Regions from separate parts of the Microbacterium sp. LWH3-1.2 genome, predicted to be linked through region 3. Evidence: riboswitches for the same ligand, from Rfam matches in the RefSeq annotation. Region 3 holds a riboswitch; each other region holds the start of a gene.

Region 1 (10,388 bases), 2.6 Mb from region 3:
GCGCCCGTCACCGTGAGCTGCCAGATCCTCAACCGCCAGGACGGCGAAGACGTCTACGGCGGCACGCCCACGGCTCCGCGCATGGCCGGCTTCGACCCGCGCAAGACGGAGAAGCTGCACGAGCGCGTGCTGCAGCCGCAGGAGTACTGGCAGGACAAGCTGCGCGCCGCCCTGTCGTACCGCGTCACCGACTCGGGCATGACGATCGCCGTCGTCGCCGACCACCTGGTCGAGACGGCGAACGAGTACACCTCGCGCACGCTGATCGAGCCCGACATCGCGAAGAACGTGTTCCGGGTGAACGCGAAGGCCGGCGTGCCGACCCGCGTCACGAAGCTCGTGAGCTATCACACGTCGCGCGGCGTACCCGCGCGGGAGCTCGTCGACCGCTGCCGCCGAACGCTCGACCGTGCGCTCGGCGAGAGCGTGGACGCGATCCGCGCGCAGCAGCGCGCGTGGCTCGACGCGTTCTGGGAGCGCTCGGACGTGCGCATCGGCGGCCACGACGACCTCCAGCAGGCGACGCGCTGGTGCCTGTTCCAGCTCGCGCAGGCGTCGGCGCGCGCCGATGGCCAGGGCGTGCCCGCGAAGGGCATGACCGGCTCGGGGTACTCCGGACACTACTTCTGGGACACCGAGATCTACGTGCTCCCGTTCCTCGCGTACACGACGCCGCTGTGGGCGCGCAATGCGCTGCGCATGCGGTACCTGATGCTGCCCGCCGCCCGGCGCCGGGCCTTCCAGCTCAACGAGGCCGGCGCGCTCTTCCCGTGGCGGACGATCAACGGCGAAGAGGCATCCGCGTACTACGCCGCCGGCACCGCGCAGTATCACATCAACGCCGACGTCAGCTACGCCCTCGCGAAGTATGTGCGTGCGACGGGCGATGACGAGTTCCTCTTCCGCGAGGGCGTCGACATCGCCGTCGAGACGGCGCGCCTGTGGGCGACGCTGGGCTTCTGGCGCTCGAGCGACGGCGTGGTCGACGGCGAGGGCGACACGTTCCACATCCACGGCGTCACGGGGCCCGACGAGTACACCACCGTCGTCAACGACAACCTCTTCACGAACGTCATGGCGCGGTTCAACCTCCGCTTCGCCGCCCGCACGATCCGGGAGATGGCCGAGGCCGACGGCGAGGTCTACCGCCAGATGGTCGACCGCCTCGCCCTGGAGCCGGGCGAGCCCGAGGCGTGGGAGCGGTCCGCCGAGGCCATGCACATCCCGTTCAGCCCGAGCCTGGGCATCCATCCGCAGGATCACGTGTTCCTCGAGCGCGAGATCTGGGACCTCGAGAACACTCCGCCCGACAAGCGACCCCTTCTGCTGCATTTCCACCCGCTGGTGATCTACCGGTACCAGGTTCTCAAGCAGGCTGACGTCGTGCTCGCGCTGTTCCTGCAGGGCAACCACTTCTCCGACGAGGACAAGCTCGCCGACTTCGAGTACTACGACCCGCTGACCACGGGCGACTCGACGCTGTCGGCGGTCGTGCAGTCGATCCTCGCCGCCGAGGTCGGCTACCAGGACCTCGCGCTCGAGTACTTCCGGCAGTCGATCTTCGTCGACCTCGGTGACCTGCACCACAACGCCGCCGACGGTGTGCATGTGGCGTCGGCCGGTGGCGTGTGGACCGCGCTGGTCTCCGGTTTCGGCGGCATGCGCGACCACTTCGGCGAGCTGTCATTCGACCCGCGGCTTCCCGCCTCGTGGCCATCCCTCGAGTTCGTGCTGCACTGGCACGGCACGCGCCTGGTCGTCACGGTCACCCGTGGCGAACTTCGCGTGCGGGCCACGGAGGGCGACCCCGTCGGCTTCAGCGTGCGGGGCGTGGGCTACGTGGTCGGTGCGGGCGAAGAGGTGGTGGCACCGCTCGCCGGGCAGGGGCCGGTCATCCCGGGCCGGCCGTCGCTGCGCGAGCTCGGCGACGCGCGCCGCGAGGACGGCTCACTGCTGTCGGCGTCGGTGCCCACCGTCACCTCGACGATCCCGATCATCGTGGGAGCCGCCGACGTCGAGCACGGCGCCGACGTCTAGCCGCTTCGCCAGGACAGGCGATCCGGCGGACGCAGGACGATACGAGCGGGAATCGTCCTGTGGCCGCCGGATCTCCTGATCTCGCCGGCGCCGCGCGTCACCCGTCGACGAGGGCGGGGCGCGCCGGGGCCTCGAAGAACTCGAGCTCGTGCGCCATCGACCGGGCGAACGCGGCGTTCATGCGGGCCCTCTCGCGGGGCCCGGCCTCGCGCGCCGCCGCGTCGGCGATCTCGATGGCACGTGCGGTCGCCTCCGCGAACGCGGGATCGCCGTACAGCGCGAGCCAATCGTCGTACGGATGCCCGTCGTGCCTGCGCGCGGCGAGCCGTGTGCCGAGGTCGGTATACAGCCAGAAGCACGGCAGCAGTGCGGCGACCAACTCGCCGTACGACGCCCCCGACGCGTGCAGATGGTTCGTGTAGGCGAGCATCTGCGGTTCGGGAACGGATGCTGCGGACTCGACGTGGGTCTCGTGGAGCCGGCGCTCCTCGACGATGGCGGACTCGGCCGAGCGCGCCCAGAAGACCTGCTCCTGCGCTGTCGGGGCAAGCGTGCTCGCCCGCGCCAGCACGCGGGAGTACTCGCCCAGGTAGAGGGCATCCTGCGCCAGATAGCGCAGGAACACCTCTCGCGGCAGCGAGCCGTCGCCGAGGCCGCCCACGAACCGGCCGGCGTCGACCTGCGCTCGGACGTCGGCCGAGGCATCCCATGCCCGCTGCGACCAGGAGCCGGCCGCACCCTGCGCGCGGCGCAGCTCGTGGAAGTGGTCGACCGGGCCGTTGCCGGTGCCGACGTGCAGCGCGTCCGCGTGAACGAGGGCGCCCGTCAGCCACTCCTTGGCGCGCTTCAGCGCGTCGGGCCACGACGCACCCGCCGCCCGCAGCGTCGCCATCGCCGACGACAGCGAACAGCCGGTGCCGTGGGTGTGGCGTGTGTCGACGCGTCGGCCGGCGAGCTCGTGCACCCCGTCGGGACCCACGATGGCGTCGGGGCAGGCGGCCCCTGCGAGGTGCCCGCCCTTCAGCAGCACGGTGGTGCCGCTGGCCTGGACGAGAGCGCGGGCGTCGTCGACCGCGTGCTCCCATGTCGTCGCCGCGGGGCGCCCGGTGAGCACCGCCAGCTCGGCGAGGTTCGGGGTGACGAGATCGGCCTCCGCGCACAGCGCGCGCAGTTCGTCCTCGGCGGCCGGATCCAGCAGCCGGTCGCCGCTGGTGGCGACCATGACCGGATCGAGCACGACCACCGGAGGGCGCACCCGCGCCAGCCACTCCCGGACCGTGCCGATGATCTCGGCGGACTGCAGCATCCCGATCTTGACGGCGTCGATCCGGACATCGTCCGACACGGCGTCCAGTTGCGCTCCGAGGAACGCGACGGGCGGCACGTGGACGTCGCGGACGCCGCGCGTGTTCTGCGCGACGAGAGCGGTGACGACGGCCATGCCATAGCCGCCGAGCGCCCCGATCGACTTGAGGTCGGCCTGCACGCCTGCGCCGCCAGTCGGATCGGTGCCGGCGATGCTGAGCACCCGGGGGATCGCTGTCACCGCGCCGCCTCCAGCCTCGCGTCCGGGGTGCGTCCCCTGGACGAGCCCGAGGGGTCGGTCGGCGCGTCGGCCAGCGGGTCGTGGCACGCGTCTCGAAGTGCCCGCGTCATCGCGCCGGGGTCGTCGGCGGCGCAGATCGCCGACACCACCGCGATGCCGGCCGCCCCGGCCCAGCGCAGCGCCGGCACATCGTCCACCGTCACGCCCCCGATCGCGATGCACGGCAGAGGGGCGGTCGCGGCGAGCGCGGCGAATCCGTCTATCCCCAGCACCGGAGGGTGATCCGGCTTGGTGGAGGTCGGGCGGATCACGCCCACGCCGAGATAGTCGATCGTCCGCGGGGGGAGTGCGGATGCCGCGGCAAGATGCGCCACGGTGTTCGCCGTCCACCCGATCACGGCATGCGTGCCGAGCAGTCGCCGCGCGGTCTCCGGCGGCAGATCGCTCTGACCGAGGTGCACGCCGTCGATGCGCGCCCCGGCATCGCGGGCAGCGAGGGCGACGTCGACGCGGTCGTCGATGACCAGCAGGCTGCGCCCGTCGACGACCCCCGACAGCACGACGGCCTGCCGCAGCAGCTCGCGGGCGGTGACGGACTTCGCCCGCAGCTGCACGACGTCCGCGCCCGCACCCGCGGCGGCATCGACGATGTCGCAGAGCCGGTCGAAGGGCACCCGCTCGTCGGTGACCAGGTGCAGGTCCCCGCGGCGCATCGCAACGACGCCGCTCATCGGAGGGCGAGGGTGTCGGCGACGCGCGCGTCGAGCTCGGCCGAGTCGGCCGCGAGGGCGTCCAGCGCGTCGAGGAAGGCCACGGCGAACGACCCCGGCCCCTCCGCACGAGCGGCCGCGCGTTCCGACGCGACCGCATAGAGGACGGATGCCGCCACCGCCGCCTCGAACGGCGCGCACACGCCGACGAGCGCGGCCATCACCGCGCCCAGTGAGCAGCCGCCGCCGGTGACGCGGGTGAGGAGCGCGTCCCCGCCGTGGATACGGACGACATGCTCGCCGTCGGTGACGAGATCGACCGGACCCGACACGGCGACCACGCCGCCGGTGCGCAGCGCGAGCGATCGTGCGGCGCCGGCAGCAGCATCCGTTCCATCCGTCGCGTCGACTCCGCGACCGCCGCCGCCCTCGCCGGCGAGGGCGAGGATCTCCGAGGCGTTGCCGCGGACGATGGCGGGACGGTGCTCGAGCAGTTCGGCGACGACGGCCGTGCGCACAGGGAGAACGCCGACGGCGACGGGATCGAGCACCCAGCTCGAGGTGGCGCGGACCGCCTCGCGAGCGGCATCGCGCTGCTCGGCGGTGGGCGTGCCGAGGTTCACCAGCACTCCGTCGGCGATCCCCGCGAAGAGCCCGGCCTCGCCCGGGATGTCGCACATCGCGGGCGAGGCGCCCACCGCGAGCAGGGCGTTCGCCGTGTAGTTCGTCACCACCGCGTTCGTGATGCACTGCACCAGGGGTGACGCCTCCCGCAGCGCCGTCAGCGCGGTGGCGGGGGAGAAGGGGGACAGGTGTGCTTCGGTGCGCGCGTTCATCGCGACATCCCTTCGCTCGCATGATCGAGATCAGGTTCGACGGGTGTGCTCTCAGCCCGCCGTGCGGGCACCCCGTGTCACTGCGGAGCAATCTAGCAGGCGATCTCGACGGGGCATCGCCGTGTGTCGACGTCGCCCGCGGGCGCGGTGGAGCCGAAGCCGCGATGCGATGCGATGCGCCCGCCGAAGTGTCGGCCCCACGCCGTAGGCTGGGGGAGTGACCACTGCCCTGTACCGCCGCTACCGGCCCGAGTCGTTCGGCGAGATGATCGGGCAGTCGCAGGTCACCGAGCCGCTCATGACGGCATTGCGCGGCGATCGCGTCGGTCATGCGTACCTGTTCTCGGGTCCCCGAGGGTGCGGAAAGACCACGTCGGCGCGTATTCTCGCGCGCTGCCTCAACTGCGCGCAGGGTCCGACCGACACACCGTGCGGCACGTGCGACAGCTGTGTCGAGCTCGGTCGCGGTGGCGGCGGCTCGCTCGACGTCGTCGAGATCGACGCCGCGAGTCACAACGGCGTCGACGACGCCCGCGATCTGCGCGAGCGCGCGGTGTTCGCGCCTGCCCGCGACCGCTTCAAGATCTTCATCCTCGACGAGGCGCACATGGTCACGCCGCAGGGCTTCAACGCCCTGCTGAAGCTCGTGGAAGAGCCGCCCGACCACGTGAAGTTCATCTTCGCCACGACCGAGCCCGAGAAGGTCATCGGCACCATCCGCTCGCGCACGCACCACTACCCGTTCCGCCTCGTGCCACCGGCGGCGATGCTCGAGTACGTCGAGCAGCTGTGCGGGCAGGAGGGTGTCGACGTCGAGCAGGGCGTACTGCCCCTGGTCGTGCGCGCCGGCGGCGGCTCTCCGCGAGACACGCTGTCGCTGCTCGACCAGCTCATCGCCGGTTCGGAAGACGCGAAGGTCACCTACGCCCGCGCCGTCGCGCTCCTCGGCTACACGCACGCCGAGCTGCTCGACGAGGTGATCGACGCCTTCGCCGCGTCCGACGCGTCGGCCGCCTTCGCCGCGGTCGACCGCGTGGTGCAGACCGGACAAGACCCCCGCCGCTTCGTCGACGACCTGCTCGAGCGCCTGCGCGACCTCATCGTCGTGTCGGCGACCGGCCAGGGCGCCTCTGCCGTGCTGCGCGGCGTCTCCGCGGACGACCTCGCGCGCATGCGGCGTCAGGCCGACGCGTTCGGCCCGGCACGGCTGTCGCACATCGCCGACCTCGTCATCGCGACCCTCGACGACATGACCGGCGCCACCTCGCCGCGGCTGCAACTCGAGCTGATGGTCGCGCGGGTGCTCGCACGCGGCGCAGGCGCCGCGCCCGCTGCGGCGCCGGTCGTCCCCCCTGCGTCGGTCGCTGTGCCGGCCGCTCCGGTCGCGCCGTCTGCCGCGGCTCCGACCGCCGCGGCTCCGACCGCCGCGGCTCCGACCGCGCCGACCGCCGAGCCGGCGCCCATGGCTGCACCTCCCGTACCCGCCGGACCGGTCACCCTCGACCGCCTGCAGCAGTCCTGGCCGCAGGTGCTCGCGCAACTCGAGAACGTGAGTCGCTCGTCCTGGATGCTCGCGTCGGGCGCCCGCACCGTGGCGCTCGACGACGACGTGCTCACGCTGGCGTTCTCGAGCCAGAGCGACGTGGCGAAGTTCAAGCAGCTCGCTGCCGGCAAGGGGCCCAGCGAAGACCTGCGCCAGGCGATCCTGGCCGTGCTCGGCATCCGCGTGAAGTACATCGCCCGTCACGACCCCGCCGGCGGATCCGGGCCCGCCCCGATGGCGCCGGCGGCATCCGACCCCGGCCGCGAGGCTCCGCGCCAGGCGGCAGAGGCACCGACGACGCGCTCCACCGATGACGTGCCGAGCGGGTCGCGGAACGCGCAGGCCGCGCCACCGCGTGCGTCAGCATCGGCCGCGCCACGGGCGGCGGCTCCTGCCGCCGTGCCCCGGGCGACGGCTTCGGCGCCGGCATCCGTCGCGCCCGTGACGGACTGGGCTGTCGCGGCCATCCCCTCCGACGACGACGCCCCGCCGCCTGACCCGGGCCCCGCTGCCTTCCCCGCTGAGATGCCCGCGCAGTTCGCGGTCGACGACGAGCCCGAAGATGCCGAGGCCGCGACTGCACGGGTCGCGACGCTCGCGCCGCCGCGCGAGGGCCAGGTCCTGCCGCGCACGGAGATCGCTCCGCCGTCCGAGCGCGACGATGACGATGACGACACGGACGCTGTCTCTGATCTTCCGGTGCCTCCGACGGTCGCGCCGCCGCTGACGCCGGTGGTGACGACGCGCAACGGTGGCGTGCAGCGCTACGGCGAGGCGGTGGTGCGCCAGGTGCTCGGCGCCACGTTCGTCCGCGAGGAGCCCTACGAGCCGCCCACGAGGTTCAGCTAGCCCATGTACGACGGCATCGTCCAAGACCTCATCGACGAATTCGGCCGCCTTCCCGGGATCGGGCCGAAATCGGCCCAGCGCATCGCGTTCCACATCCTGCAGACGCCGAACTTCGACGTGTCGCACCTCGCCGAGCTGCTCAGCGAGGTGCGCGAGCGGGTGCGCTTCTGCGAGGTGTGCGGCAACGTCTCCGAGCAGGAACGCTGCTCCATCTGCCGCGATCCCCGTCGCAACCAGACTCTGATCTGCGTCGTGGAGGACGCGAAGGATGTGGCGGCGATCGAGCGCACTCGCGAGTTCCGCGGGCTGTACCACGTGCTCGGCGGCGCGATCAGCCCGATCGCCGGCATCGGCCCCGACGACCTGCGGATCACACAGCTCATGCAGCGACTCGCTGACGGCACCGTGCAGGAGGTCATCCTCGCCACCAACCCGAACCTCGAAGGCGAGGCGACGGCGACCTACCTGAGCCGCCTGCTCCACACCCTCGAGATCACGGTCACCCGCCTCGCCTCCGGCCTCCCTGTCGGCGGCGACCTGGAGTACGCCGACGAGGTCACGCTCGGCCGCGCCTTCGAGGGCCGCCGCTCCGTCTGAGCCGCTCGCCGCAGGCTCGGTGCGACGATCCGCCCAGGATGTCGGAAGTCCGTCGTAGATTGGCGGTCGGCCGTCTCGCGTTCTGCGCCGGCGACCACGGAACGTAGTCGAGGACGACCTCGGGCGGCGTCGCACCGACCCCGCCACACCACCGTTGGGAGACACTTCGCATGAGCTCCTCGCAGCGATTCGACACGAAGGCGTGGCTGCTGTTCGGCGCGATGGCGCTGCTGTGGGGCGTCCCGTACCTGTTCATCAGCGTGGCCGTCGAGTCGTATTCGCCGGCGGCGGTGGTGGCCGGTCGCACGCTCCTCGGCGCACTGCTTCTGCTCCCGTTCGCGTGGCGTCAGAAGGCACTGCGCCCCGCGTTCGCGAAGATCGGCTGGGTGCTGCTGTTCGGCGCCATCGAGATGGCAGGGCCTTTCCTGCTGCTCGGCCATGCCGAACAGACGTTGCCCTCCGGGCTCACGGGACTCCTCGTGGCGACCGTGCCGCTGTTCGCGGCGCTGATCGCGTTCGGAGGCGGCGACAGGTCTGTGCTCACCCCGGCGCGGGCGATCGGACTCTTCGTCGGCTTCGCGGGCGTGTTCGTGATCGTCGCCGGTCCCGGACTCACTGTCGGGGGCGGCGGCAGTCTGCTCGCCGTCGGTGAAGTCCTTCTGGTCGCCCTCCTCTACGCGATCGCCCCGTTCGTCATCGCGACCAAGCTGCGCGATGTGCCCTCACTGGGTTCGATCACGCTCGCCCTCTTCGCCGTCGGCATCTTCTACACGCCGATCGCCTTCCTGACCCAGCACCAGGTGCCCACGGTCGAGGGCACGGTGTCGCTCGTCGCGCTCGCGGTGCTCTGCACGGCGCTCGCGTTCATCGCGTTCTTCGCGTTGATCGCCCGCGTGGGTCCGGTGCGGGCCCCGCTGTTCACGTACGTCAACCCCGTGGTCGCGATCGTGCTGGGCACCATCATCCTGGGCGAGCCGCTGACGCCGGGCCTGCTGATCGGCTTCCCGCTGGTGATCCTCGGCTGCTGGCTCGCCGCTACCGGCGGCCCGGTGCGCGCACGCACGCGCGAGTCGACCGACCTGCCACCGATCGCGTCGAGCTGAGCGTCAGCGCAGCACCTCGACCAGGACGATCCACGACACCAGCAGCGCGGCGACGATCGCGACGATCGACCCGGCGGCGAACCACACGAGGCCGACGGGCTGGCCCGCCGCCAGCAGGGCGCCGCCGATGAGGTAGGCGAGCGGCGCGAAGAATCCCACCGCCGACTTGAGCCAGCGCAGGCGGTTGGCGGGGAGCCGGTTCTCGAAGATCCTGCGGGTCGCCTGCGCCTGGAACACTCCCGCGCCGACCGCGATGACGACCATCGCGACTCCGTACGGGACGGGGCCGACAGCCGGGATGAGCCCGATCGCGGAGCCGATGAGGGCGAGCACCAGCCCCGAGATACCCGCGGCGAGACGGGCTGTGAGCGACGCCTCTTTGATGATGTCGCCGATGTTGACGCTCGCGGCGACGATCACGAGACCCGCGAGCGCCGCCGTCGCCCCGACCATGGCCACATTGAAGTCCGACCACGTCTCGATCTGCTCCATGCTCGGATGCTACTGGCGCTGCACCGCGGCGCACAGAATCGGAACCCTTTCGCCGCCACGCCGGTCGGCGCGCTGCGCGGGCGGCTTGTCGGCGCCGACCTCCGATCCTGTGCAGCGCCCGCTGCCGCTCGGGCGTCGCGACACATGGCTGGGCGCGCATGAGCGCGTCCGTAAGATGGACCCTTGGGCGACAGGAAACCGCGGTCTGCGGCATCCGTTCTCGCCCGTCCTCAGACAAAACGCGTGGAGTTCGATGTGGCGCTGATCGTCCAGAAGTACGGCGGATCGTCGGTCGCTGATGCCGTGAGCATCAAGCGCGTCGCGAAGCGCATCGTCGACACGCGCCGCGCCGGTCACGATGTCGTCGTCGCCGTCAGTGCGATGGGCGACACGACCGACGAGCTGCTCGACCTCGCGGGTCAGGTCGCGCCGATTCCGGCGCCCCGCGAGCTCGACATGCTGCTGTCGAGCGGTGAGCGCATCTCGATGGCGCTGCTGGCGATGGCGATCCACTCGATGGGCTTCGAGGCGCGCTCGTTCACCGGCAGCCAGGCCGGCATGATCACGACCGCCGACCACGGTTCGGCGCGCATCGTCGACGTCACGCCGATCCGCCTGCGCGAGGCGCTCGACGAGGGCGCGATCGTCATCGTCGCCGGCTTCCAGGGGTTCAAC
Region 2 (10,388 bases), 540 kb from region 3:
ACGGTGCCGCCCGGTTCCGCGTACAGCAGCATGCTCACACCCGCGACCGGCGCGAAGACCAGGATCGGCAGCATCCGTTTCAGCACCGTCACGGCCGCCAAGCCGGTCAGCGGGATGCAGGCGAGCTGGAGCACGATCGCCACGAGGGCGCTGGTGGCGTCGATCGAGGCGAAGAGGGGCACCGACAGCAGCAGCGCGAGCACGATCTTGGTGACGGGGTTCACCCCGTCGAGCCAGGCGGGGGAAGGCGCCGGGGCCTCGACGGCGCGCGTGTCGATGGCGGTCACGATGGCGCCCCCGCATGCACGGGAGCGCCGAGCTCGATGCGGTGGCCACCGAGATGACGCAGCACGTCCTCGTCGTGGGTGACGGCGACGACCGTCGTGCCCGCCGCGATCTCGGACTGCAGCAGCTGCACGAGCTCGATCCACCCGCGACGGTCCTGTCCGAAGGTCGGCTCGTCGAGCACGATGACCGGTGGCGCGTCGGCGAGCACGGTCGCCACCGACAGCCGGCGCTTCTGGCCACCCGACAGCGTGAACGGGTTCGCGGCGGCGAGGGGCGCGAGGTGCAGCCGTTCGAGGAGCTCTCCGACGATCTCGTCGACCGCGGCCGCATCGACGCCCCGCGATCGCGGTCCGATCGCGAGCTCGTCGCGCACGGTCGGGGCGAGGAACTGGTGCTCGGGTTCCTGGAACACGGTGCCGATGCGCGTGAGCAGCTCGCGCGACGTCCATCTCGAGGGGCGTCGCCCAGAGCGTCCTGCCAGCTCGGGTGCGCACTCGACGCGACCCGCCGCCTCGGGCAGCAGCCCCGCGAGCGTCAGCGCGAGCGTCGACTTTCCGGCGCCGTTCGGCCCGGTGATCACCGTCGCCGCGGCCCGCGGGACGGCGAGGTCGAGCCCCGCGCGCACGATCGTGCGGCCGTCACGGGAGATCGAGAGAGCGGATGCTGCCACCGCCGTCGGCGCCTCCGCCGGGGCTGCGGCGAGCACGGGCAGATCGACCGGATGGCCCGGCACCCACACCCCCGCGGCGGCGAGCGTGGCACCGTGGCGCGCGAACACCTCGGCCGGCGTGCCGTCGGCGAGGAGCCCGCCGTCAGCGCCGACCACGATGACGCGGTCCATCAGGTCGGCCCACACGGCGGTCCGGTGCTCGATCACGACGAGGGTGGCGCCGGTCTCGCGCACCGCGCGCTCGACGGCGTCGCGCACCTCGCGGACACCGTCCGGATCGAGATTGGCGGTGGGCTCGTCGAGCAGCAGCACGCCGGGCCGCATCGCCAGGACGCCGGCGAGGGCGAGTCGCTGCTTCTGCCCGCCCGAGAGCGCCTTCGTCGCGCGGACGACGGGCACGTCGAGCCCGACGGCGTCGAGCGCTTCGGCCACGCGGGAAGGGATCTCGGATGCCGGCACGCCGAGGTTCTCGCAGCCGAAGGCCACGTCATCGCCGACCTTCGACAGTACGACGCCCGAGTCGGGGTCTTGCAGCACGAGCCCGACGCGGCCACGGTGGGTCTCCGCGCGCTCGCCGTCGATGAGGAGCGTGCCGGTCTCTTCGCCCTCGTCGGCGCCGCCGAGGAGGCCGGCCATCCCGGCGAGGAGCGTGGACTTGCCCGCGCCCGACGCGCCCAGCAGGAGCACGCGCTGGCCGGGCTCGATCGCGAACGAGACATCGCGGACGGCGGGAGCCCGCCGTCCGCCGTACCGCCAGCCCCAGCCCGCCGCCGTGATGCGAGCCGGGCGGGTCGCCGACACGTCAGACCTCGCGGCGCGCTTCGCGTCCGACGGCGAAACGGCCCAGCGCTCCGGTCGCCGCGAGCCCGCGCACGGCGAACCAGCCGACGACGCCCGCGAGCAGTGCCCCCGACACGACCAGCGACACCAGATAGATGACGTTGAACTCGAGGGTCTTCAGGATGTTGGGCGAGCTGCCGTAGAAGAGCTCGAACACCCACGCGCCGACAGCGGCGCCCGCACCGGCGAGCATCGCGACGGGAAGAGTGAAGCGGCGGTACAGGAAGATCGCGAAGATCAGCTCGGCGCCGAGGCCCTGAACCAGTCCCGACAGCAGAGTCGACACACCCCACACGTTGCCGATGAGCATCGACACGATCGCGGCGATCACCTCGACCAGGAGCGCCGCGCCGGGCTTGCGGATGACGAGGCCGCCGATGACGCCGCCGATGAGCCAGATGCCGACCGCGATGCCGCCGAGACCCGGCGTGAGGCCGTCCATCGCGATGAACCAGGCGTAGCCGACGGTGTTCCAGGCCCAGAAGACGAGGCCGATCGCGACACCGAGCACCGCGGCGACGACGATGTCGACGACCCGCCAGCGCAGGCTGCGCGGGCCCTGCGAACGGCCCGCAACGGGGGTGGATGCGGACGTGGACGCGTGCATGTGATCTCCTCCCTGCGCCGGCATGATCCGGATCAGGTTCGACGGTCGAAGCGTGGGTCGCTTCCTCTCAGCCCGACTCACCGGACTCCCGTGGTTGTGGCGACGAGTATACCGCCGGTTCAGCAGGTATTTTGGGTGGGTGACATCGGACGACACCCCTGCGCCCACGCGTCGCGCGCGCCGCGTGCAGACCGGTGCCGTTCCGACGCCGGGTCCCGAAGAGGTCCCTGAGGTCGGCGTCCTCACGATGCAGACGGGTGAGACGGATGCCGTGTCCCCGCCCACGAGCACGGCTCCGGTCGATGTGACCCCGGTCGCTCCGACGATCGCGACCGTGCCCGTCGCCGATGTGCCCTCGGTCGCGACATGGAACCCGACGGAGGTTGTCGACCCCTCCGGCCTCTCGCTCCCGACCGTCACCACCGCCACGACGGCAGCCGGCGCCCCGAACGGTCGCACGGCGCTCGCCTGGGTCGACGAGACCGTCGTCGAACGCGTCGCGGCGCCCGTCGACCTGACCGCGGCGGCGACGCCGTACGTGACGGTCGACGCCGATCTCCTCGCCGACGCCCCCCGGCGCTCGCCCCTGCGGGCCGCCGTCGTCGTGCCGACGCTCGCGATCGCGGCCGTCGTCGGCGCGTACGCGGCGACGATGCTGCTGTGGCCTCTGCACGCCGTCGCCCCCACGGTGACCGCGATCCAGGTGCAGCCGATCGCGGCGCCCGCCGCCGCGCCCGCGTGGCCCGCCGAGGGGAGCGCGGCGGAGGCCGTCGCCGGCATCCCGGGAACACTCGCCTCGACCGCCGACCCCGCCGCGATCGCCAGCATCACCAAGGTGGTGACCGCGCTCGTCGTGCTGGAGGAGATGCCGCTCGCCGTCGGCGAGCAGGGCCCGGAATACCGCTTCTCGTCGGCCGACCGCTCGCGCTACTGGCAGTACCGCTCGGGCGGCGAGTCCGCGCTCGACGTCCCGGTCGGGGGGTCGCTCACCGAGTACCAGATGCTCGAGGGCATGCTCGTCGGCTCCGCGAACAACTACGCCGACCGCCTGGCCCAGGGCATCTGGCCCTCCGACGCGGTGTACGCCTCCGCCGCCAACGCGTGGCTCACGGCCCACGGCGTTGCGGGCGTCACCGTCCGCGAGCCCACCGGCATGGACCCGCGTAACGAGGCCAGTCCCCAGGCCCTCGTGACGCTTGCGCAGAAGGCCCTGGCGCACCCCGTGATCGCCGAGATCGTCGCGAAGCAGTCCGTGGATCTTCCGGGCGCGGGGAAGGTCGAGAACACGAACGGTCTCCTCGCCGATCCGGGCGTCGTCGGCATCAAGACCGGAACGCTCGACGCCTGGAACCTGCTCTCGGCCAAGGACGTCATGATCGGCGACAAGACCGTGCGCCTGTACGCATCGGTGCTGGGTCAGTCCGACGACGAGGCACGCCTCGCCGCGTCCCGAGCGCTGTACGCGCAGATGGAGTCGGAACTGCAGCTCAAGCCCTCGGTGACAACGAGCACGGTCGCCGGTCAGGTCGAGACGCTGTGGGGCGACAAGGTCGACATCGTCACGTCGGGCGACGCGTCGGTGATCCTGTGGAACGGTGGCAGCGGCACCGTCACGACCACCTACCACCTGGGCGACAGCCGCGACGCCGGCGAAGTCGTCGGCTCGCTCAGCGTGACCGGACCGCTCGACGCGGCCACCGTCGACCTGACCCTCGCGGCCGAGATCACCGAGCCGTCGCCGTGGTGGCGCCTCACGCACCCGATGGACCTCTTCGGCCTCAACGGCTGAGGCGGGGCCGCGACCCCCTCAGGCGGACGGGTGCCCGACCACGCCCTTGCGCAGCAGCGCATTCCCGTAGGTGCGGGTCTCCCCCGTGCGCACGACGAGGTACGCGGCCTTCGCGACCTCGTAGTACTCGAACCTGTCGATGTAGCGCGGGAGGTCGACGCCTGCCGCGGCAGCGAGCTCGCGCTGCACGTCGAGCACCTCTCCGTCGGCCGACGTCATCAGGTCGAGCGCGGGCGCGTCGTCGAGCGGCACGACGCTCCGCACGGCCGCCAGCACGTCGGGGGTCGTCGTGCCGGGAAGGTCGACGACGCGCACGCCGATCGCCCACGCCGGGAAGTGCGCGTCGGCGATCACGACCGCGTCGGAATGACCCATGCGATCCAGGTGGAGCAGCAACTCCCCCGTGAGCAGCGGGTTGATGCCCTCGAGCATGAGGATCCCTTCGTCAGCGGATGAGGCCCGCGGCGGCCAGGTCGTCCCACAGGGCGGCGGGGATGTCGACCGCCATGAGCTCGGCGTTCCGGCGCAACTGCTCGGGTCGGCTGCCGCCGACGACGACCGAGCGCACGGATGCGTCGCGGAGCGGGAACTGCACGGCCGCGGCGGGCAGCGGCACGTCGTGCGCGCGGCACACGGCGAGGATCGACTGCAGGCGCTCCCACAGCGGCTCCGGCATCCGCCCGTACTCGTACCGGTCGTCGCGGGACGGCTCGTCCTTCGCGAGCAGTCCGGAGTTGAAGACGGATGCCGCGACCACCCCGGTCCCGCGCTCGTGACACGCCGGCAGCACGGCATCGGCGGCCGGCTGCTCGAGCAGCGTGTAGCGGCCGGCGATCATGATGAGATCGAGATCGGCGCTCTCGACGGCGGCGGCGAGCGCCTCGCTCACCATCGAGCCGATCCCGATCGCGTCGACGGCGCCCTCGGCGCGCAGCTGCTCGAGCGCGGGGAACGCCTCGCGCAGCGCCAGGTCGAGGTCGTGCCGCTCCGGGTCGTGCAGGTAGAGCACGTCGATGCGGTCGAGTCCGAGGCGCTCCTGCGATTCCTCGAGGCTCGCGCGCACGCCCGCCTCGGAGAAGTCCCACTCGCGGCGCAGCGTCGTCGGCACGTGGAAGTCGGCGGCGAGATCGAGTCCGCCGTCGTCGTCGGGGTTGGGGCGCAGCAGACGCCCCGCCTTCGTCGAGATCACGAACTCATCGCGTGGCTTGGTCCTGAGGAACGCGCCGAGGCGCTGCTCCGACAGCCCGAGGCCGTAGTGCGGGGCGGTGTCGAAATAACGGATGCCGCTCTCCCACGCCGCGTCCAGGATCGCCCAGGCCTGGTCGTCGCTGAGTTCGCGGAAGAGGTTGCCGACGTTCGCCGCACCGTACCCGAGACGGGTCAGGGCGGGGTTCTGGAGGGCGGCGCGCTCAGGCCGCAGCATCCGTCGTCCCGTACTCGTACTCGGCGCAGCTGGCCGCCTTCATCTCCATGCCGGTGCCGGGTGCGGTCGGCGCCACATACACGCCGCCGCGCACCTCGGTCGGCACGACGAAGTGCTCGTGCAGGTGGTCGACGTACTCGATCATGCGGCCCTCGCGGGTGCCGGTGACGGCCACGAAGTCGAACATCGACAGGTGCTGCACGGCCTCGCAGAGCCCGACGCCGCCCGCGTGAGGGCACACCGGCACGCCGTACTTGGCAGCCAGCAGGAGGTTCGCGATGTTCTCGTTGACCCCGCCGACGCGGGCCGCGTCGATCTGCATCACCGAGATCGCGCCGGCCTGCAGCAGCTGCTTGAAGATCACCCGGTTCTGGGCGTGCTCGCCCGTCGCGACCCGCATCGGCGCGATGGCGCGCGCGATCTCGGCGTGGCCGAGCACGTCGTCGGGACTCGTGGGCTCCTCGATCCACGCGGGGTCGAACTCGGCGAGAGCGTTCACCCACTCGATGGCCTCCGAGACCTCCCACCGCTGGTTCGCGTCGATCGCGATCGGGAAGTCGGGGCCGCACACCTCGCGGGCGACGCGGAGCCGGCGGATGTCGTCGTCGAGGTCGGCACCCACCTTGAGCTTGATCTGACCGAAGCCGTCGGCGATCGCCTCGCGGCACAGGCGCGCGAGCTTCTCGTCGGAGTAGCCGAGCCAGCCGGGGCTGGTCGTGTACGCCGGGTAGCCGGTGGCGAGAAGGACGCGCTCGCGCTCGGCGCGACCGGGCTCGGCGGCCCGGAGGATCGCGAGCGCGTCGTCGGGGGTGAGGGCGTTCGTGAGGTAGCGGAAGTCGACGAGGGCGACGAGCTCCTCGGGGCTCATCCGCGACAGCAGCTGCCACAGCGGAAGTCCGGCGCGCTTGGCCTTGATATCCCACAGCGCGTTGACGACCGCCCCGATCGCCATGTGCATGACGCCCTTCTCGGGGCCGAGCCAGCGCAGCTGCGAGTCGCCGATGAGCTCCCGGTTGATCGCGCCCATGTCGTCGAGGAGCGGCTCGATCTCGCGGCCGATGAGGTGTCCGGCGAGGGCATCGAGCGCAGCGACCTGCACGTCGTTTCCGCGCCCGATCGTGAACACGAAGGCGTGTCCCGAAACGCGGTCCGAAGCGTCCGTCACGATACGGAGATAGGCGGCCGAGTAGTCGGGGTCGAGGTTCATCGCATCGGAGCCGTCGAGGCTCAGGGACGTGGGGAATCGGATGTCTGTCGTCTCGAAGGCGACGATGCGGCTCACGGGGCGTTCTCCAGGTTCGCGGTTCGTGGAGTCGAACCCCTCGAAGTGTAAACATCGGATGTCTATACTGTCAATCACGCCCGCGGGACGCGGCGGCATCGACGCCACCCCGCATCGAGAAATCCAGGAGAACCATGAAGTTCGCGCGCCTCGGCGAGTCCGGCAGTGAGATCCCCGTCGTCGTCGACGCAGACCGATACCTCGATCTGCGCCCGCTCACATCCGATGTCGACGGCGGATTCCTCGCCGACGACCCCGTCCGCCGGACGTCGGACGCCATCGCCGAAGGGCTCCTCCCCGAGCTCGTGGGCGCGGCCGAGCTGCGCATCGGCGCGCCCATCGCCCGGCCGAGCGCCGTCATCTGCATCGGCCAGAACTACGCCGCGCACGCTCGGGAGTCGGGTGCGGAACCGCCGACCGTGCCGATCCTGTTCCTCAAGACCCCGAACACCGTCGTCGGTCCGAACGACACCGTGACGATCCCGCGCGGAAGCGAGAAGACGGACTGGGAGGTCGAGCTCGGCGTCGTGATCGGCCGCCGTGCCGCATACCTCGACAGTCCCGACGAAGCCGACGCCCACATCGCCGGCTACGTCGTCGCCAACGACGTGTCGGAGCGCACGTTCCAGATCGAGGTCTCGGGCGGGCAGTGGTCGAAGGGCAAGATCGCGCACGGCTTCAACCCGACCGGTCCGTGGCTGGTCACGGCGGACGAGGTCGACGCCCAGAATCTCCGCCTGAAGAGCTTCGTCAACGGCGAGCCCCGTCAGGACTCGAACACGAGCGACATGATCTTCGACGTGCGCGCCATCGTGCACCACCTCTCGCAGTTCGTCACCCTCGAGCCCGGCGACCTCATCCTCACCGGCACGCCGCAGGGCGTGGCGTTCGGCGGCAAGTTCCCGTACCTGAAGCCGGGCGACGTGGTCGACATCGACATCGAGGGGCTCGGCGCGCAGCGCCAGGAGTTCGTGGCGTGGAAGGCGATCCGATGAGCGGCCGGCCGCTGGACGGCCTCGTCGCCGTTGTGACGGGCGGGGCGTCGGGCATCGGCGCGGCGATCGCGACCGCACTCGCGGACGAGGGGGCCGAGGTCGCGGTGCTCGACCTCGATCCCTCGGGCGCCGACCCGCGCTTCGTCGCGTTCGCCGCGGACGTGTCGGACCGGGCCGCGGTCGACCGGGCCGTCGCCGCGGTCGGTGAGCGGTTCGGGCGCATCGACATCCTCGTCAACAACGCCGGCATCGGCGCACAGGGCGACATCGCCGCGAACGACGACGACGAGTGGGCGCGCGTGTTCTCGATCAACGTCACGGGCATCGCGCGCGTCACGTCGGCGGCGCTGCCGTGGCTGCGGCGCTCCCCGGCCGCCGCGATCTGCAACATGTCCTCGATCGCGGCCACGGCGGGACTGCCGCAGCGCGCGCTCTACAGCGCGTCGAAGGGCGCCGTGCTCTCGCTGACGCGCGCGATGGCCGCCGACCACCTGCGCGAAGGCATCCGCGTCAACGCCGTCAATCCGGGCACCGCCGACACCCCGTGGATCGGCCGCCTGCTCGCGAGCGCCCCCGATCCCGTTGCCGAGCGCGCCGCGCTCGAGGCGCGACAGCCGCACGGACGTCTCGTGTCGGCCGCCGAGGTCGCCGGCGCGGTGCTCTATCTCGTGAGCCCGTCGTCGGGCTCCACGACCGGCACCTACATCGAGGTCGACGGCGGGATGTCGCCGCTGCGCCTCCGCCCGGCCGGCTCCTGACCCGTCAGCCCAAGCGGTAGAACCGCTCGGCGTTCTCGGCGAGCACCGCTCTCCGGCGGTGCTCGCCGACGCGGTCGGCCAGCCACGAGGACACCGTGTCGAGCCATCGTCCGTAAGGACCCGAGACCGGCCAGTCGCTGCCGAACATCAGGCGGTCGGGGCCGAAGGCGTCCAGGGCCACGTCGAGGAAAGGCCTCACCTGGGCGTCGGTCCATTCGCCGGCCGACTCCGCCGGCAGGCCCGAGAGCTTGCACACGACGTTCGGACGCTGCGCGAGGTCGCGCAGCGACTCCGCCCACGGCGTGCCGTCGGCGGGGTCCGCGTCATCCGGCGAACCCACCTCGGGCTTGCCCAGGTGGTCCAGCACGATGGCGAGGTCGGGCAGGGCGTCCGCGAGCGCCACCACGTCGGGCAGCTGCTCCCAGCGCACGCACGCGTCGAACGTGAGTCCGGCCGCGGCGACCGCCTCGGCCGAGCGGAGGAAGCCCGGCCGCAGGCAGAAGCCGTCGGGCTCGGACTGCAGCAGGCGTCGCACCCCGATGACGAGCGGCCGCTCCGCGAAGGCCGCGAGATGCGCGTCGGTCGCGGCGGGGTCTTCGAGCGGCGCGCGGGCCACGATCCCCCGCACGGGCACGCGCGAGGTCAGTGACGCGACCCAGTCCGTCTCGGCGATCGCCTGCTCGGGCGCGCATTCCGCCTGCACGAACACGAAGCCGCAGTCCGCGTCGGGGGCGTCCTGCAAGGCGACGTCGAGCTCATCCGGACCGAAAGATCGGAGCAGAGCTCCTTCCAGCCACTCGTAGGTGAGGGCCTCGGGGTCCCAGAGATGGAGGTGTCCGTCCACGACTCGCATGTCACCATCATGCCGTCGCCGCGCGGTGACGGCGGCATCTGTTTCGCCCTGACATCGGATGTCTATGATGGGCGCGTGGCCGTCACCGACGAAGCGATCGAGAAGATCAAGGACATGATCGTCCGCGGCGAGCTCGCTCCCGGGTCGCGCCTGCCTCCCGAGAAGGACCTCGCCGAACGCCTGGGCCTCTCTCGCAACTCGATGCGCGAGGCCGTGAAGGCGCTCGAGGTCATCCGCGTGCTCGATGTGCGGCGCGGCGACGGCACATACGTCACGAGCCTCGAGCCGAAGCTGCTGCTCGAGGCGGTCTCGTTCGTCGTCGACCTGCACGACGACGACTCCCTGCTCGAGATCTTCGCGGTGCGCCGCATCCTCGAGTCCCACGCGACGGGGCTGGCGGCGCAGCGCGCGGACGACGACGACGTGGCCGGATTGGATGCCGAGATCAGCGGCGTCGCGATCGACACCGACATCGAGTCCCTCGTCGAGCACGACGTGCGCTTCCACAGCGCGATCGCACGACTCGCGGGCAACGACTACCTCGCGAGCCTGCTTGAGAGCCTGACCAGCCAGACCGTGCGGGCCCGCGTGTGGCGAGGGCTCACCCAGGCCGGCGCCGTCGAGCGCACGCTTCACGAGCACCGGGCGATCCTCGACGCGATCGCCGACCGCGACATCGGGCTTGCGACCGCGGCCGCGCAGTTGCACATCTCGGGCATCGAGCGCTGGCTGCGCCAGGCCCGCGACGCCTGAGCCCGGGTGCACATCCGCCTCTACGCGAAGCGCACGGTCTGCTGCAGGCGCGTGCGGTAGTCGAAGACCTCGTTGCCGCCGACGTCGCGCGCGCCGGTGATGCCCCGGCGCAGCACCGTGGCCAACGCGC
Region 3 (10,388 bases):
AACGTCGACTTGCCCGAGCCGTTCTCGCCGATGACCGCGACGGTGCGCGCGGCGAGGTCGACCGTCACGTCGCGCAGGACGTCGGTCTCGCCGAGGCGGAGATCGGCGGCGACCAGCCGGATCGTCATCGCACCACCTCGACGACGGCGGCGATTCCCAGCCCACCGCCGACCGACGCCGCGGCGACACCGAGCGTGCCCGCCGGCCGGTCCGCGCGCACGAGCCGGGCGAACAGCCGCACCAGAGCGACCGCCCCGCTCGCGCCCCACGGATGACCGAGGGCGAGCGCGCCGCCGTCCGCGCACACCCGTGGGTCGTCCTCGTCGACGCCGATTCGGTCGAGCACGGCGATGCTCTGCGCGGCGAAGGCTTCCACGATCTCGAACGCCTCGACGTCGGCGACCGTCGCGCCTGCTGCGCGCAGCGCGGAGTGGATGCCGGGCGCCGCGCCGATGCCGGGCAGCGCGGGGTCGCAGCCGACCACCGCGGCCGTGCGTACGGCGAGACCGGGCGCGGTGCCGGCGGGAGCGACGACGACGACGGCCGCGCCGTCGCCGATGCGCGTCGAGGTGCCCGCCGTGACGGTTCCGCCGGGGAAGAGGGCAGGCAGTCGTGGCAGCAGCGGCTCGGCGCCGCCGATCGCGTCGTCGTGGCGGAGTCCCGCGAACGGGACGAGCTCGGCGTCGAAGCGACCGGCGGCGAGCGCGGCCCGCGCCCGCGCGTGACTGCGCGCCGCATGTGCGTCCTGCCGGCTCCGTGGGATGCCGTCGTGCGCCGCGAGGTCCTCGGCCGCCCGTGTCATGTCGGGGTCGGGGAAGCCCGGCGGGGTGAAGGGGGCGCGGTCGTACGGCACGCCGTCCGTGATGCGCACCGGGGCGGTCGAGGGGCTCTCGACGCCCCCGGCCACCCGCACGCGCTCGTCGCCCGCGCGGATCGCGGCCACCGCGTCGACCACGGCGGCGAGCGCGCTGCCGCACTGCCTGTCGACGGTGCCGCCAGGAACCTCGGGACCGAGCCCCGCGGCAAGTGCGGCGATCCGCCCGGGGTTGCCACCCGGGCCCATGCAGTTGCCGAGCAGGACGTCGGCCACGTCGACGGGCGAACAGGTCAGTGCCTGCGCATCCGCCAGTGCCTCTCGGATCACTGCCCCGCCGAGGTCGCCGACGCTCCGTCCAGCGAGTCCCCGGCCACGCGTGGCGATGGGCGTCCGCCGGGCGGCGATGATCACGGGGTCGCGGTCAGACGACAAGGCGCGACACCTCCCCATCGCACACTCGGCGCACGGCTTCGGCGCGCGCCGCTTTGCCCGACGCGGTGCGCGGCAGCTCGCCGGCGAACCACTGGCGTGGGCGATGCGCCGGTGCCAGGCGCGTCGCAATGATCTCGCGCAGAGCGGCGTCGGGGCCGGGGCCTTCGAGCTCGACGAATGCCGCGATCAGCGCCCCGATCCGTTCGCGTGGAAGACCGAACACGATCGCATCGCGGACACCCGGGATCGTGCGCAGAACCTCTTCGACCTCCTCGGGCACGATCGTCGCGGATGCGCTCAGGATGGCATCGTCCGCGCGTCCGAGGAGACGCAGTCGTCCGTCGATGAGCTCGGCGCGGTCGCCGACCGTCGCCCAATCGCCGTCGCGGCGCAGCGGACCGGGCGCGCCCGCGTACCCGGACGCCACGAACGGCGACCGCACCCACAGCTCGCCGTCGCGGATCGCCAGCTCGACGCCGGGAAACGCGCGCATTCCGTCGCCGTGGTCGATGGCGACGAACGAGAGCTCGGCCGCCCCGTAGTAAGACACGACACGGATGCCGGCAACCCGCGCCCGCTCCCGGAGCGCGGTGTCGAGGTGCGAGCCCCCCACGAGCGCGGTCCGCAGCTGCGGTGGCGCGCCCGCGTCGAGAATCGCCCGCAGTGCCTGCGGAGTGCCGTGCAGGCACGTGACCTCCGCGCCGTCGACGGCGCCGAGCACCGGGCGCGGGCCACCCGACAGTGCGTGCGCGATCGAGAAGAGCGTCAGCGAGGAGGCGGGCGGCGCGGTCAGTGCCACCGCCTCGCCCGGATCCGCGCACAGCAGTTCCGAGATCGCCGGGAACGAGTCGCTCCACGAGGATGCGGTGCGCAGAACGAGCCGTGGACTGCCGCTGCTCCCCGACGTGAGCGAGGCCCAGGCGATGCCCTCGGGCGAGCCGGCCTTTGCTGCCGCCCCGAGCACCGCCTCCCATTGGGCGCGGGGCCAGCGAGGATCGCCCACGAGCGGGATGTCGCCCGCATCGCGAACCTCGCGCACACGCTCGAGGAGACCGGCGACCTCGCCGCCCAGCGGGATGATCACGACACGGTGGTGGGATCGCTGTCGGCCACGGCGGCGGGCTTCATCGTCCACGTCCGGCGGAACGCCCGCGGGTATGCCCGCACCAGCGAGACCACGATCGCCGTCGCGAGCACGGCCTTCACGAGGTCGCCGGGCACGAACACCAGGCTGGTCAGCGCCGTCTCTCCGAGCGGCAGTCGCGTCACGAGGCTCTGCACCGGGATTCCGAAGGCGTAGACGACGAGGATGCCGCCGACCACGATCCCGAGCAGCGTGCGCCCGGTCGTGGGCTTGCGGCCGCCGGCGTGCACGATGAGCCCGATCACGATCGCGCCGGCGATCCACCCGAGCAGGTAGCCGGCGGACGGTCCGAAGAACACCCCGATCCCGCCGCGACCGCCCGCCAACAGCGGCATGCCCGCCGCGACGAGACCGAGCAGCACCGTGACCGAGAGCGCACCGAGCCAGGGGCCGAGGATGGCGCCCGCGAGCATCACGCCGAGAGTCTGCGCCGTGATCGGGACCGACCCCAGGATCGTGAACCCTCCCGGCAGGCCCAGGACGGCGATGATGGCGGCGAACACCGCGACGCGGGCGAGAGCGGTCGCGTCGAGTGCGCTCGCGCGTGCCGGTCGGTCGAGTGAGGAAGCGGGGGGTGTGGCCATCGGACGAGGTCCCTTCTGCCGGGGAGGAGTGTCACCTGAACACCGTTCACTAGAACAGTGTTCAATATAGTGGGCTGATGGGGACGGCGAGAGCAAATCGGGGTCACACCCGTGACGAGGTGGCGCACGCCGCGATGCGGATCCTCGACGAGTACGGCCTCCCCGACCTGACGATGCGCCGGCTCGCGGCCGCGCTGGAGGTGCAGCCCAGCGCCCTCTACTGGCATTTCCCGAACAAGCAGAGCCTGCTGGCGGAACTCTCCGACCGGATCGTCACCGAGGTCGACCCCGGATCGGCTGACCTGCATTGGGCGTCTCGGGTTCGCGCCGAAGCCTCCGCGCTGCGCCGAGCGCTGCTGGCCCACCGCGACGGTGCTGAGCTCGTCGCGAGCACCTTCGCTCTCGGGCTCGGATCCCGGGCAGCGCACGAGCGCCTCGCCGCAGCGATCGCCGCCGGCGGATTCGACGACGAATCGGTCCGTCGGGCGACATCCGCCCTGCTGCACTTCGTGCTCGGTCAGGTCCTGCACGAGCAGCAACGACAGCAGTACCGCCAACTGGGCGTTCACGGCGACCCGCCTGGGGCACTCCGGCACGACGACGTCCCCGAGGCCGATTTCGCGTTCGGTGTCGAACTCCTCGTGGGGGGTTTGCGGTCCCGTCGCCTCGACGGCTGACCGACGGGATCCGACACGGTGTGCGTCGGCCCGGACGGTTGCGGTACCGTTGCGCTATCCACACGGGTGCCCTCGCAAGGGCTGAGATCGGGCTGACGCGGCCCGCGACCGTTCGAACCTGTCCGGGTAATGCCGGCGAAGGAAGTAGGAGTCGCCTCCATGGAGTCCGTCCATTCATCACGCGTTCTCGCGCATCTGCACGACGCCGAACACGACATCCGAGTGCCTGTCGACCAGATTCTGCTGGACCCGTCTCCCGACGGCTCGACCAACGCACCCGTGACCGTGTACCGCACGCAAGGGTCTGAGAGCGACCCGGAGCGGGGACTCGAGCCGCTGCGCGAGAAGTGGATCGTCGCCCGCGACGACACCGACGAGTATTCCGGCCGCGACCGCGACCTTCACGACGACGGCCGTTCCGCGGTGCGCCGGGGCGCAGCATCCGTCGAATGGAAAGGCGAGAAGCGCCGCCCGCGCCGGGCGAAGGCGGGGCGCAGGGTCACTCAGATGCATTACGCCCGGAACGGGGTGATCACCCCGGAGATGCGGTTCGTCGCACTGCGCGAGGGCTGCGACGTGGAGCTGGTGCGCTCCGAGGTCGCGGCCGGGCGGGCGATCATCCCGAGCAACGTGAATCACCCCGAGTCGGAGCCGATGATCATCGGCAAGGCATTCCTCGTGAAGATCAACGCCAACATCGGCAACTCCGCGGTGACGAGCTCGATCGCCGACGAGGTGTCCAAGCTGCAGTGGGCGACGACCTGGGGCGCCGACACCGTGATGGACCTGTCGACCGGGGATGACATCCACACCACCCGCGAGTGGATCGTGCGCAACTCGCCGGTGCCGATCGGCACTGTGCCGATCTACCAGGCGCTCGAGAAGGTGAACGGCGACGCGTCGGCGCTCACCTGGGAGGTCTATCGCGACACGGTCATCGAGCAGTGCGAGCAAGGCGTGGACTACATGACCGTCCACGCCGGCGTGCTGCTGCGGTACGTTCCGCTCACGGCCGAGCGGGTCACCGGCATCGTCTCACGCGGCGGCTCGATCATGGCCGGCTGGTGCCTGGCGCACCACCAGGAGAACTTCCTGTACACCCACTTCGACGAGCTCTGCGAGATCTTCGCCCAGTACGACGTCGCCTTCTCGCTCGGTGACGGACTTCGTCCGGGATCGATCGCCGACGCCAACGACGCCGCGCAGTTCGCGGAACTCGACACCCTCGCCGAGCTGACCAGGCGGGCGTGGAAGCGCGACGTCCAGGTGATGGTCGAGGGCCCCGGCCACGTGCCGTTCCATCTGGTGCGCGAGAACGTCGAGCGCCAGCAGGAGCTGTGCGACGGTGCGCCGTTCTACACGCTCGGGCCGCTCGTGACGGACGTTGCGCCTGGCTACGACCACATCACGTCCGCGATCGGGGCCACCGAGATCGCCCGCTACGGGACGGCGATGCTCTGCTACGTCACCCCGAAGGAACACCTCGGGCTGCCGAACCGCGACGACGTGAAGACCGGCGTGATCACCTACAAGATCGCCGCGCACGCAGCCGACCTCGCGAAGGGGCACCCGGGCGCGCATGCTCGGGATGACGCGCTCTCGAAGGCGCGGTTCGAATTCCGGTGGCGGGACCAGTTCGCGCTGTCGCTCGACCCGGTCACGGCGGAGGCATTCCACGACGAAACCCTGCCGGCCGAGCCGGCGAAGACAGCGCACTTCTGCTCGATGTGCGGGCCGAAGTTCTGCTCCATGCGCATCTCGCAGGACATCCGCGATCAGTTCGGGCTCGTCACCGAGTCCGCGCGGGCCGCCGGGATGGTGGAGAAGGCCGCGGAGTTCAGGGATTCCGGCGGGAGGGTCTACCTTCCCGTGACGGCGCTGCGGGCGCAGTAGGGCTCGCAATGGCCGACCGATCGACAGCCGATGTGATCGTCGTCGGAGGAGGGATCATCGGGCTGAGCATCGCGTGGCGCGCCGCGCGGAGCGGGCGCTCGGTGCAACTCGTCGACCCGGCTCCGGCTCAGGGAGCCACCTTCGCGGCGGCGGGAATGCTCGCTCCGGTCAGCGAGTACAACTTCCAGGAGGATGCGCTCCTGCCCGCGATGCGGGAGTCCGCGGCACTGTATCCCGGATTCGTGCGCGAGCTGGAACCGGTGGACGAGGCGGTGGGTTACCTCCGCAACGAGACGCTGCTGGTCGGTGTCGACCACGGGGACCGGCAGGCGCTGGCAGATCTCCACGCCGCCCATCGTCGTGCTCAGCTCGACGTCGAGCCGCTGACGACGAGCGACGCTCGAATCCGCGAACCGTTGCTCGGGCCGCGGGTGACCAGTGTCTACCGTGTTGCGGGCGACCATCAGATCGACCCCCGCATGCTCGCGGCCCGGCTCCTCGACGAGCTCGTGCGCGCGGCCCGCCAGGGGCGGCAGGTGGGGATCGTCCGCGTGCAGGCAGTCGGGCTCCTGCATCTCGACCGGGCAGCGGACGACTCCGATGTCATCGGCGTCCGGCTGGCGGATGGTACGACGATCGGCGGGGCGGAGGTGGTGCTCGCGAACGGGGTCGGTGCGCGCGCCATCCAGGGACTTCCGGGTCGGCTCGATCTCCCGCTTCGGCTCGTGTACGGCGACGTCCTCCGGCTGCGGGTGCCCGAGCGGCTCCGCCACCTTCTCCGAAGCACGGTGCGTGCCCTGGTTCACGGGGAGAGCGTCTACCTGGTGCCCCGCTCCGACGGCACGCTCGTCGTCGGCGCGACGCAGCGCGAGGACGGCTTGGATGCTGTGTCCGCAGGTGGCGTGCACCGGCTCCTGCGTGACGCGCAGCAGGTTGTTCCTGCGGTGGGGGAGTTGCCGCTCATCGAAGCGACGGCGCGGCCGCGACCGGGCACACCCGACAACGCACCTCTGCTGGGCCGCGTTCGGAGCCGGAACGGCGCGGCCGTCCCCGGGCTGGTCGTCGCGACCGGCTTCTTCCGGCACGGGGTCCTTCTCGCCCCGCTCGCCGCAGACATCGCCCTCGGGCTCATCGACGGCCGCGCCGATCCGCGATGGAGCCCGTTCCGCCCCGATCGATTCACCACCGCTCCCGCAGATCTCTTGGCAGAAAGGCTCCACCGATGACCACGATCACCGTCAACGGCGAACCCCATCACGCGTCCGCGCCTCAGTCGGTCGCCGATCTGGTGCAAGGGATCCTGGGCGTTCGCGTCGCCACCGATGGCACCATCCCCGACGGCAGGACCCTCGGCATCGCCGTCGCGGTCAACTCGGTCATCGTCCCTCGCGCGGGATGGGCACGCGAGCAGCTCGCCGACGGCGATGCGGTCGAGATCGTCAGCGCCACACAGGGAGGCTGACGTGGCCACCGACACCCTGCGCATCGACGGCGTCGACCTCGGCTCACGACTGATCATGGGCACGGGCGGAGCCCCGAGCCATGCCTTGCTCGGCGACGCCCTGCGGGCCTCCGGCACCGAACTCACCACCGTCTCGATGCGTCGGCATGACCCGTCGAGCACAGGCTCCCTGTTCCAGCTCCTGAACGACCATGGCATCCGGCTGCTTCCGAACACTGCAGGATGCCTCACCGCGAGGGAGGCGGTGCTCACCGCCGAACTGGCACGCGAGGCGCTGTCCACCAACTGGATAAAACTCGAGGTGATCGCGGACGAGAACACCCTCCTCCCCGATGGCGCCGAACTCGCCGCCGCCACCGAGCAGCTCGTCGGCCAGGGATTCGTCGTCTTCGCATACACCAACGACGACCCGGCACTCGCCCTGCGCCTGGAAGAACTGGGCGCCGCCGCCGTGATGCCGCTGGGCGCGCCGATCGGGACAGGGCTCGGCATCCTCAACCCGCACAACATCTCCCTCATCGTCGAACGGGCCGGCGTCCCGATCGTGCTGGACGCCGGCATCGGCACTGCATCCGACGCCGCCCTCGCCATGGAGCTCGGCTGCGACGCCGTGCTGCTGGCGACCGCTGTCACCCGCGCACAGGACCCCGTCGGCATGGCGACGGCCTTCCGACACGCCGTCGTCGCCGGGCGGCTCGCCCACCGGTCGGGCCGCATCCCCCGCCGCGCCGCCGCCCGAGCCTCCTCCGCCATGGAAGGACGACCGGACCTATGACAACCGCCTCGGCTCGGGTGGTCCCGCCACCGCTCGTCCCTCCGGCGCCGACGCTCGCGCCCGAAGAACTCGACCGGTACTCCCGGCACATCCTTCTTCCCGAGATCGGCGGGACGGGTCAACGGCGGCTGAAGAACGCGCGCGTGCTGGTCATCGGCGCCGGCGGACTCGGATCCCCGGTCCTCCTCTACCTCGCAGCCGCCGGCGTCGGCACGGTGGGGATCGTCGACGACGACCGCGTGGAAGCCAGCAACCTGCAGCGCCAGATCGTCCATGGCGTCGGCGATGTCGGCCGCCTCAAGGTCGACTCGGCGCGCGATGCGCTCGCCGCGCTCAACCCCCTGGTGGAGGTCCGCACCCATCCGGTGCGCCTGTCGAGCGAGAACGCCGTGACGATGTTCGAGCAGTACGACCTCGTCATCGACGGCGCAGACAACTTCGCGACCCGCTACCTCGTGTCCGATGCTGCCGCCGTGACCGGCAAGCCGTGCGTGTGGGGCTCGATCCTCCGATTCGGCGCCCAGGTCAGCGTCTTCTGGAACACCTGCGGACCCACCTATCGCGACCTCTACCCCGACGTCCCTCCGCCGGAATCGGCCCCATCGTGCGGCGAGGCCGGCGTGCTGGGAGTGCTCTGCGGAGTCGCCGGCTCGATGATGGCCGGGGAGGCGATCAAGCTCATCACCGGCACCGGAAGACCTCTGCTCGGGCGGCTCGCCGTCTTCGACCTCGCTGAGGCCACCTGGCGCGAGTTGAGGATCCAGCCCGACTCCGACCGACCGCCGATCGCCGAGGTCCGACATCAGGGAGATCCGTGCGGCCTCAGCATCCCGGCTACCGACGCACCCGACATCATCACCGTCGAGCAGCTGCGCACGTCGCTCTTCGAGCGCTCGTCGGGCCAGGCGGCGTTCGAGCTGCTCGACGTCCGCGAGGCGGACGAACACGCTCGAGCGCATATCTCGGGCTCCCGTTCCGTGCCGCTCACCCGGCTCCGCAGCGACGGCCCGGGTCGCCTCGGCGTGCCCTCCGAGCTCCCGATCATCGTCTATTGCGCAGCCGGGCCGCGTGCGCGGGCCGCGGCGATGCTCCTCTCAGCCGCCGGGCACCGGGATGTGCGTGTCCTCGCCGGAGGATTCGACCGATGGACTGCGCTGTCCGGCCGACCCTGATCACCGGCGCGCGCCGTCGATCGCGCGTTGAGCGATGGGCCCGCCACCACAGCCGGCTCGAGCCAACCCTCACCCCGCCGCGCAACGGTCCGCGAGCTCGGCTACGCGGAGTCTCTCAGGGGCTCGAGAGCGGTGAGGACGAGGTCCAGGCCGAAGACGAACTCCTCCGCCGGGTCGAAGCCGGCAGCGACGAGCGCCGTGGCTGACTCGTGGAGGTAGGGGAACTCGTCATGAGGCAGCTGAGGCAGATAGGCATCCTCGATCACGTCCGCGAGCTCGTCCGCGGTGTCGAACGGCAGGCTGGCTGCCTGCAGCGCGAAACCGTAGACATAGCTGTCGAGCACCCAGTTGGCGTGCGTCGCCATCAAGGCCGAGAAGCCGGCCCGCCGGAGGCGGGCGGTGACCGCTTCGTGGTGGCGGAGGTTCGCGGGCCCGGGAGATGTCCGCGACTCCATCAGACCGTTCGCCCACGGGTGTCGTGCGAGAACCTGTCGCGCGGATGTCGCCCGCCGTCGTATCGCTGACTGCCAGTCGCCCTCTTCGGGCGGGAGTTCGATCTCCTCGAACACGATGTCGATCATCGTGTCGAGCAACTCCTCCTTGCCCGCGACGTAGTGGTAGAGCGACATCACGCCCGCGCCGAGCGCGTCGGCCAGCCTGCGCATGCTCAGCCCGTCGATTCCCTCGGAATCTGCGAGGCGAATCGCCTCGACCACGACCCGCTGTCTGTTCAATCCCAGGTCGGAGGCGACCTGGCGCTGTCTTTTCGCAGGCACGGAGTCTCCTCGCTGGCTGGGACGGCTTGACAATCGTACGGCGTACGGCCATAGTACAGCGTACGACGTACGGTGTACGAGCGACGGCTGTCGCTCAGACTTGGGGAGGCCAGCGTGGGAATCGACCAGCGATCGGATGCTCGACAAGGTGGAAGCACAGCCCCTGGCTGCAGTGCGCCGAGCGCTGACGCCCACCGGCAGCCTCGTCCCCGACAGCGGGCGCGGCGGGCGCTGGATCGGCCCCCGCGGTCGGATCGTACAGCGCGCGTACTGTCCGGGTTCTCCGGTCAGCGGCAGAGGCCGTTCGCGTCGTTCGGGAGGCGCGAGGACCTCCTGAGTCCGACCGACCTGCTCACGACCGGGCAGGTCGCGCCCGTCATCGACCGCACCTACACGCTCGACGAAGCGGCCGACGCCCTCCGCTGCATCGCGGCCGGCCACACCCGAGGGAAGGTCGTGATCACCGTCTGACGACCGGGCCGACGAGAACGACCCTACTCGTGCGCATGCACCCGCCGAACCAGCCGCCACTCCGGCGGACGAACCGCTCCTCGTGAAAGAAGACCGATGACCATCCGAACGAAAACCCCGAACCTGCTCGACTACCCGCGGATCCCCGTGCAGGCCAAGCTCGCGGCCGCATGGACCAGCTTCAT

Evidence for each region. A riboswitch is a leader RNA that binds a small molecule or an ion and turns the genes downstream of it on or off. The one in region 3 is predicted to bind thiamine pyrophosphate.
Region 1: linked by a shared signal. The riboswitch ahead of thiM (hydroxyethylthiazole kinase) and the one ahead of thiC (phosphomethylpyrimidine synthase ThiC) in region 3 are both predicted to bind thiamine pyrophosphate.
Region 2: linked by a shared signal. The riboswitch ahead of MRBLWH3_RS02235 (ECF transporter S component) and the one ahead of thiC (phosphomethylpyrimidine synthase ThiC) in region 3 are both predicted to bind thiamine pyrophosphate.

What each region holds. Positions count from the first base shown of each region.
Region 1 is NZ_JBEGIK010000001.1:3,619,269-3,629,656, reverse strand. Features, by position in the region: gene MRBLWH3_RS16935 (glycoside hydrolase family 65 protein) at 1-2,037, shown strand, start outside; gene thiD (bifunctional hydroxymethylpyrimidine kinase/phosphomethylpyrimidine kinase) at 2,135-3,583, opposite strand; gene thiE (thiamine phosphate synthase) at 3,580-4,314, opposite strand; gene thiM (hydroxyethylthiazole kinase) at 4,311-5,129, opposite strand; TPP riboswitch at 5,120-5,214, opposite strand; gene MRBLWH3_RS16915 (DNA polymerase III subunit gamma and tau) at 5,347-7,521, shown strand; gene recR (recombination mediator RecR) at 7,525-8,118, shown strand; gene MRBLWH3_RS16905 (DMT family transporter) at 8,289-9,221, shown strand; gene MRBLWH3_RS16900 (hypothetical protein) at 9,225-9,713, opposite strand; gene MRBLWH3_RS16895 (aspartate kinase) at 9,969-10,388, shown strand, end outside.
Region 2 is NZ_JBEGIK010000001.1:471,201-481,588, forward strand. Features, by position in the region: gene MRBLWH3_RS02225 (energy-coupling factor transporter transmembrane component T family protein) at 1-278, opposite strand, end outside; gene MRBLWH3_RS02230 (ABC transporter ATP-binding protein) at 284-1,759, opposite strand; gene MRBLWH3_RS02235 (ECF transporter S component) at 1,761-2,405, opposite strand; TPP riboswitch at 2,398-2,507, opposite strand; gene MRBLWH3_RS02240 (D-alanyl-D-alanine carboxypeptidase family protein) at 2,545-4,194, shown strand; gene MRBLWH3_RS02245 (RbsD/FucU family protein) at 4,213-4,626, opposite strand; gene MRBLWH3_RS02250 (aldo/keto reductase) at 4,640-5,617, opposite strand; gene MRBLWH3_RS02255 (L-fuconate dehydratase) at 5,604-6,899, opposite strand; gene MRBLWH3_RS02260 (fumarylacetoacetate hydrolase family protein) at 7,034-7,894, shown strand; gene MRBLWH3_RS02265 (SDR family NAD(P)-dependent oxidoreductase) at 7,891-8,652, shown strand; gene MRBLWH3_RS02270 (amidohydrolase family protein) at 8,657-9,505, opposite strand; gene MRBLWH3_RS02275 (FadR/GntR family transcriptional regulator) at 9,581-10,258, shown strand; gene MRBLWH3_RS02280 (J domain-containing protein) at 10,279-10,388, opposite strand, start outside.
Region 3 is NZ_JBEGIK010000001.1:1,011,468-1,021,855, forward strand. Features, by position in the region: gene MRBLWH3_RS04830 (energy-coupling factor ABC transporter ATP-binding protein) at 1-128, opposite strand, end outside; gene MRBLWH3_RS04835 (thiolase family protein) at 125-1,249, opposite strand; gene MRBLWH3_RS04840 (class I adenylate-forming enzyme family protein) at 1,239-2,333, opposite strand; gene MRBLWH3_RS04845 (biotin transporter BioY) at 2,330-2,977, opposite strand; gene MRBLWH3_RS04850 (TetR/AcrR family transcriptional regulator C-terminal domain-containing protein) at 3,055-3,654, shown strand; TPP riboswitch at 3,707-3,815, shown strand; gene thiC (phosphomethylpyrimidine synthase ThiC) at 3,814-5,547, shown strand; gene thiO (glycine oxidase ThiO) at 5,556-6,773, shown strand; gene thiS (sulfur carrier protein ThiS) at 6,770-7,009, shown strand; gene MRBLWH3_RS04870 (thiazole synthase) at 6,972-7,784, shown strand; gene moeB (molybdopterin-synthase adenylyltransferase MoeB) at 7,781-8,956, shown strand; gene MRBLWH3_RS04880 (TetR/AcrR family transcriptional regulator) at 9,058-9,732, opposite strand; gene MRBLWH3_RS04885 (zinc-binding dehydrogenase) at 9,847-10,203, shown strand; gene MRBLWH3_RS04890 (DUF6326 family protein) at 10,300-10,388, shown strand, end outside.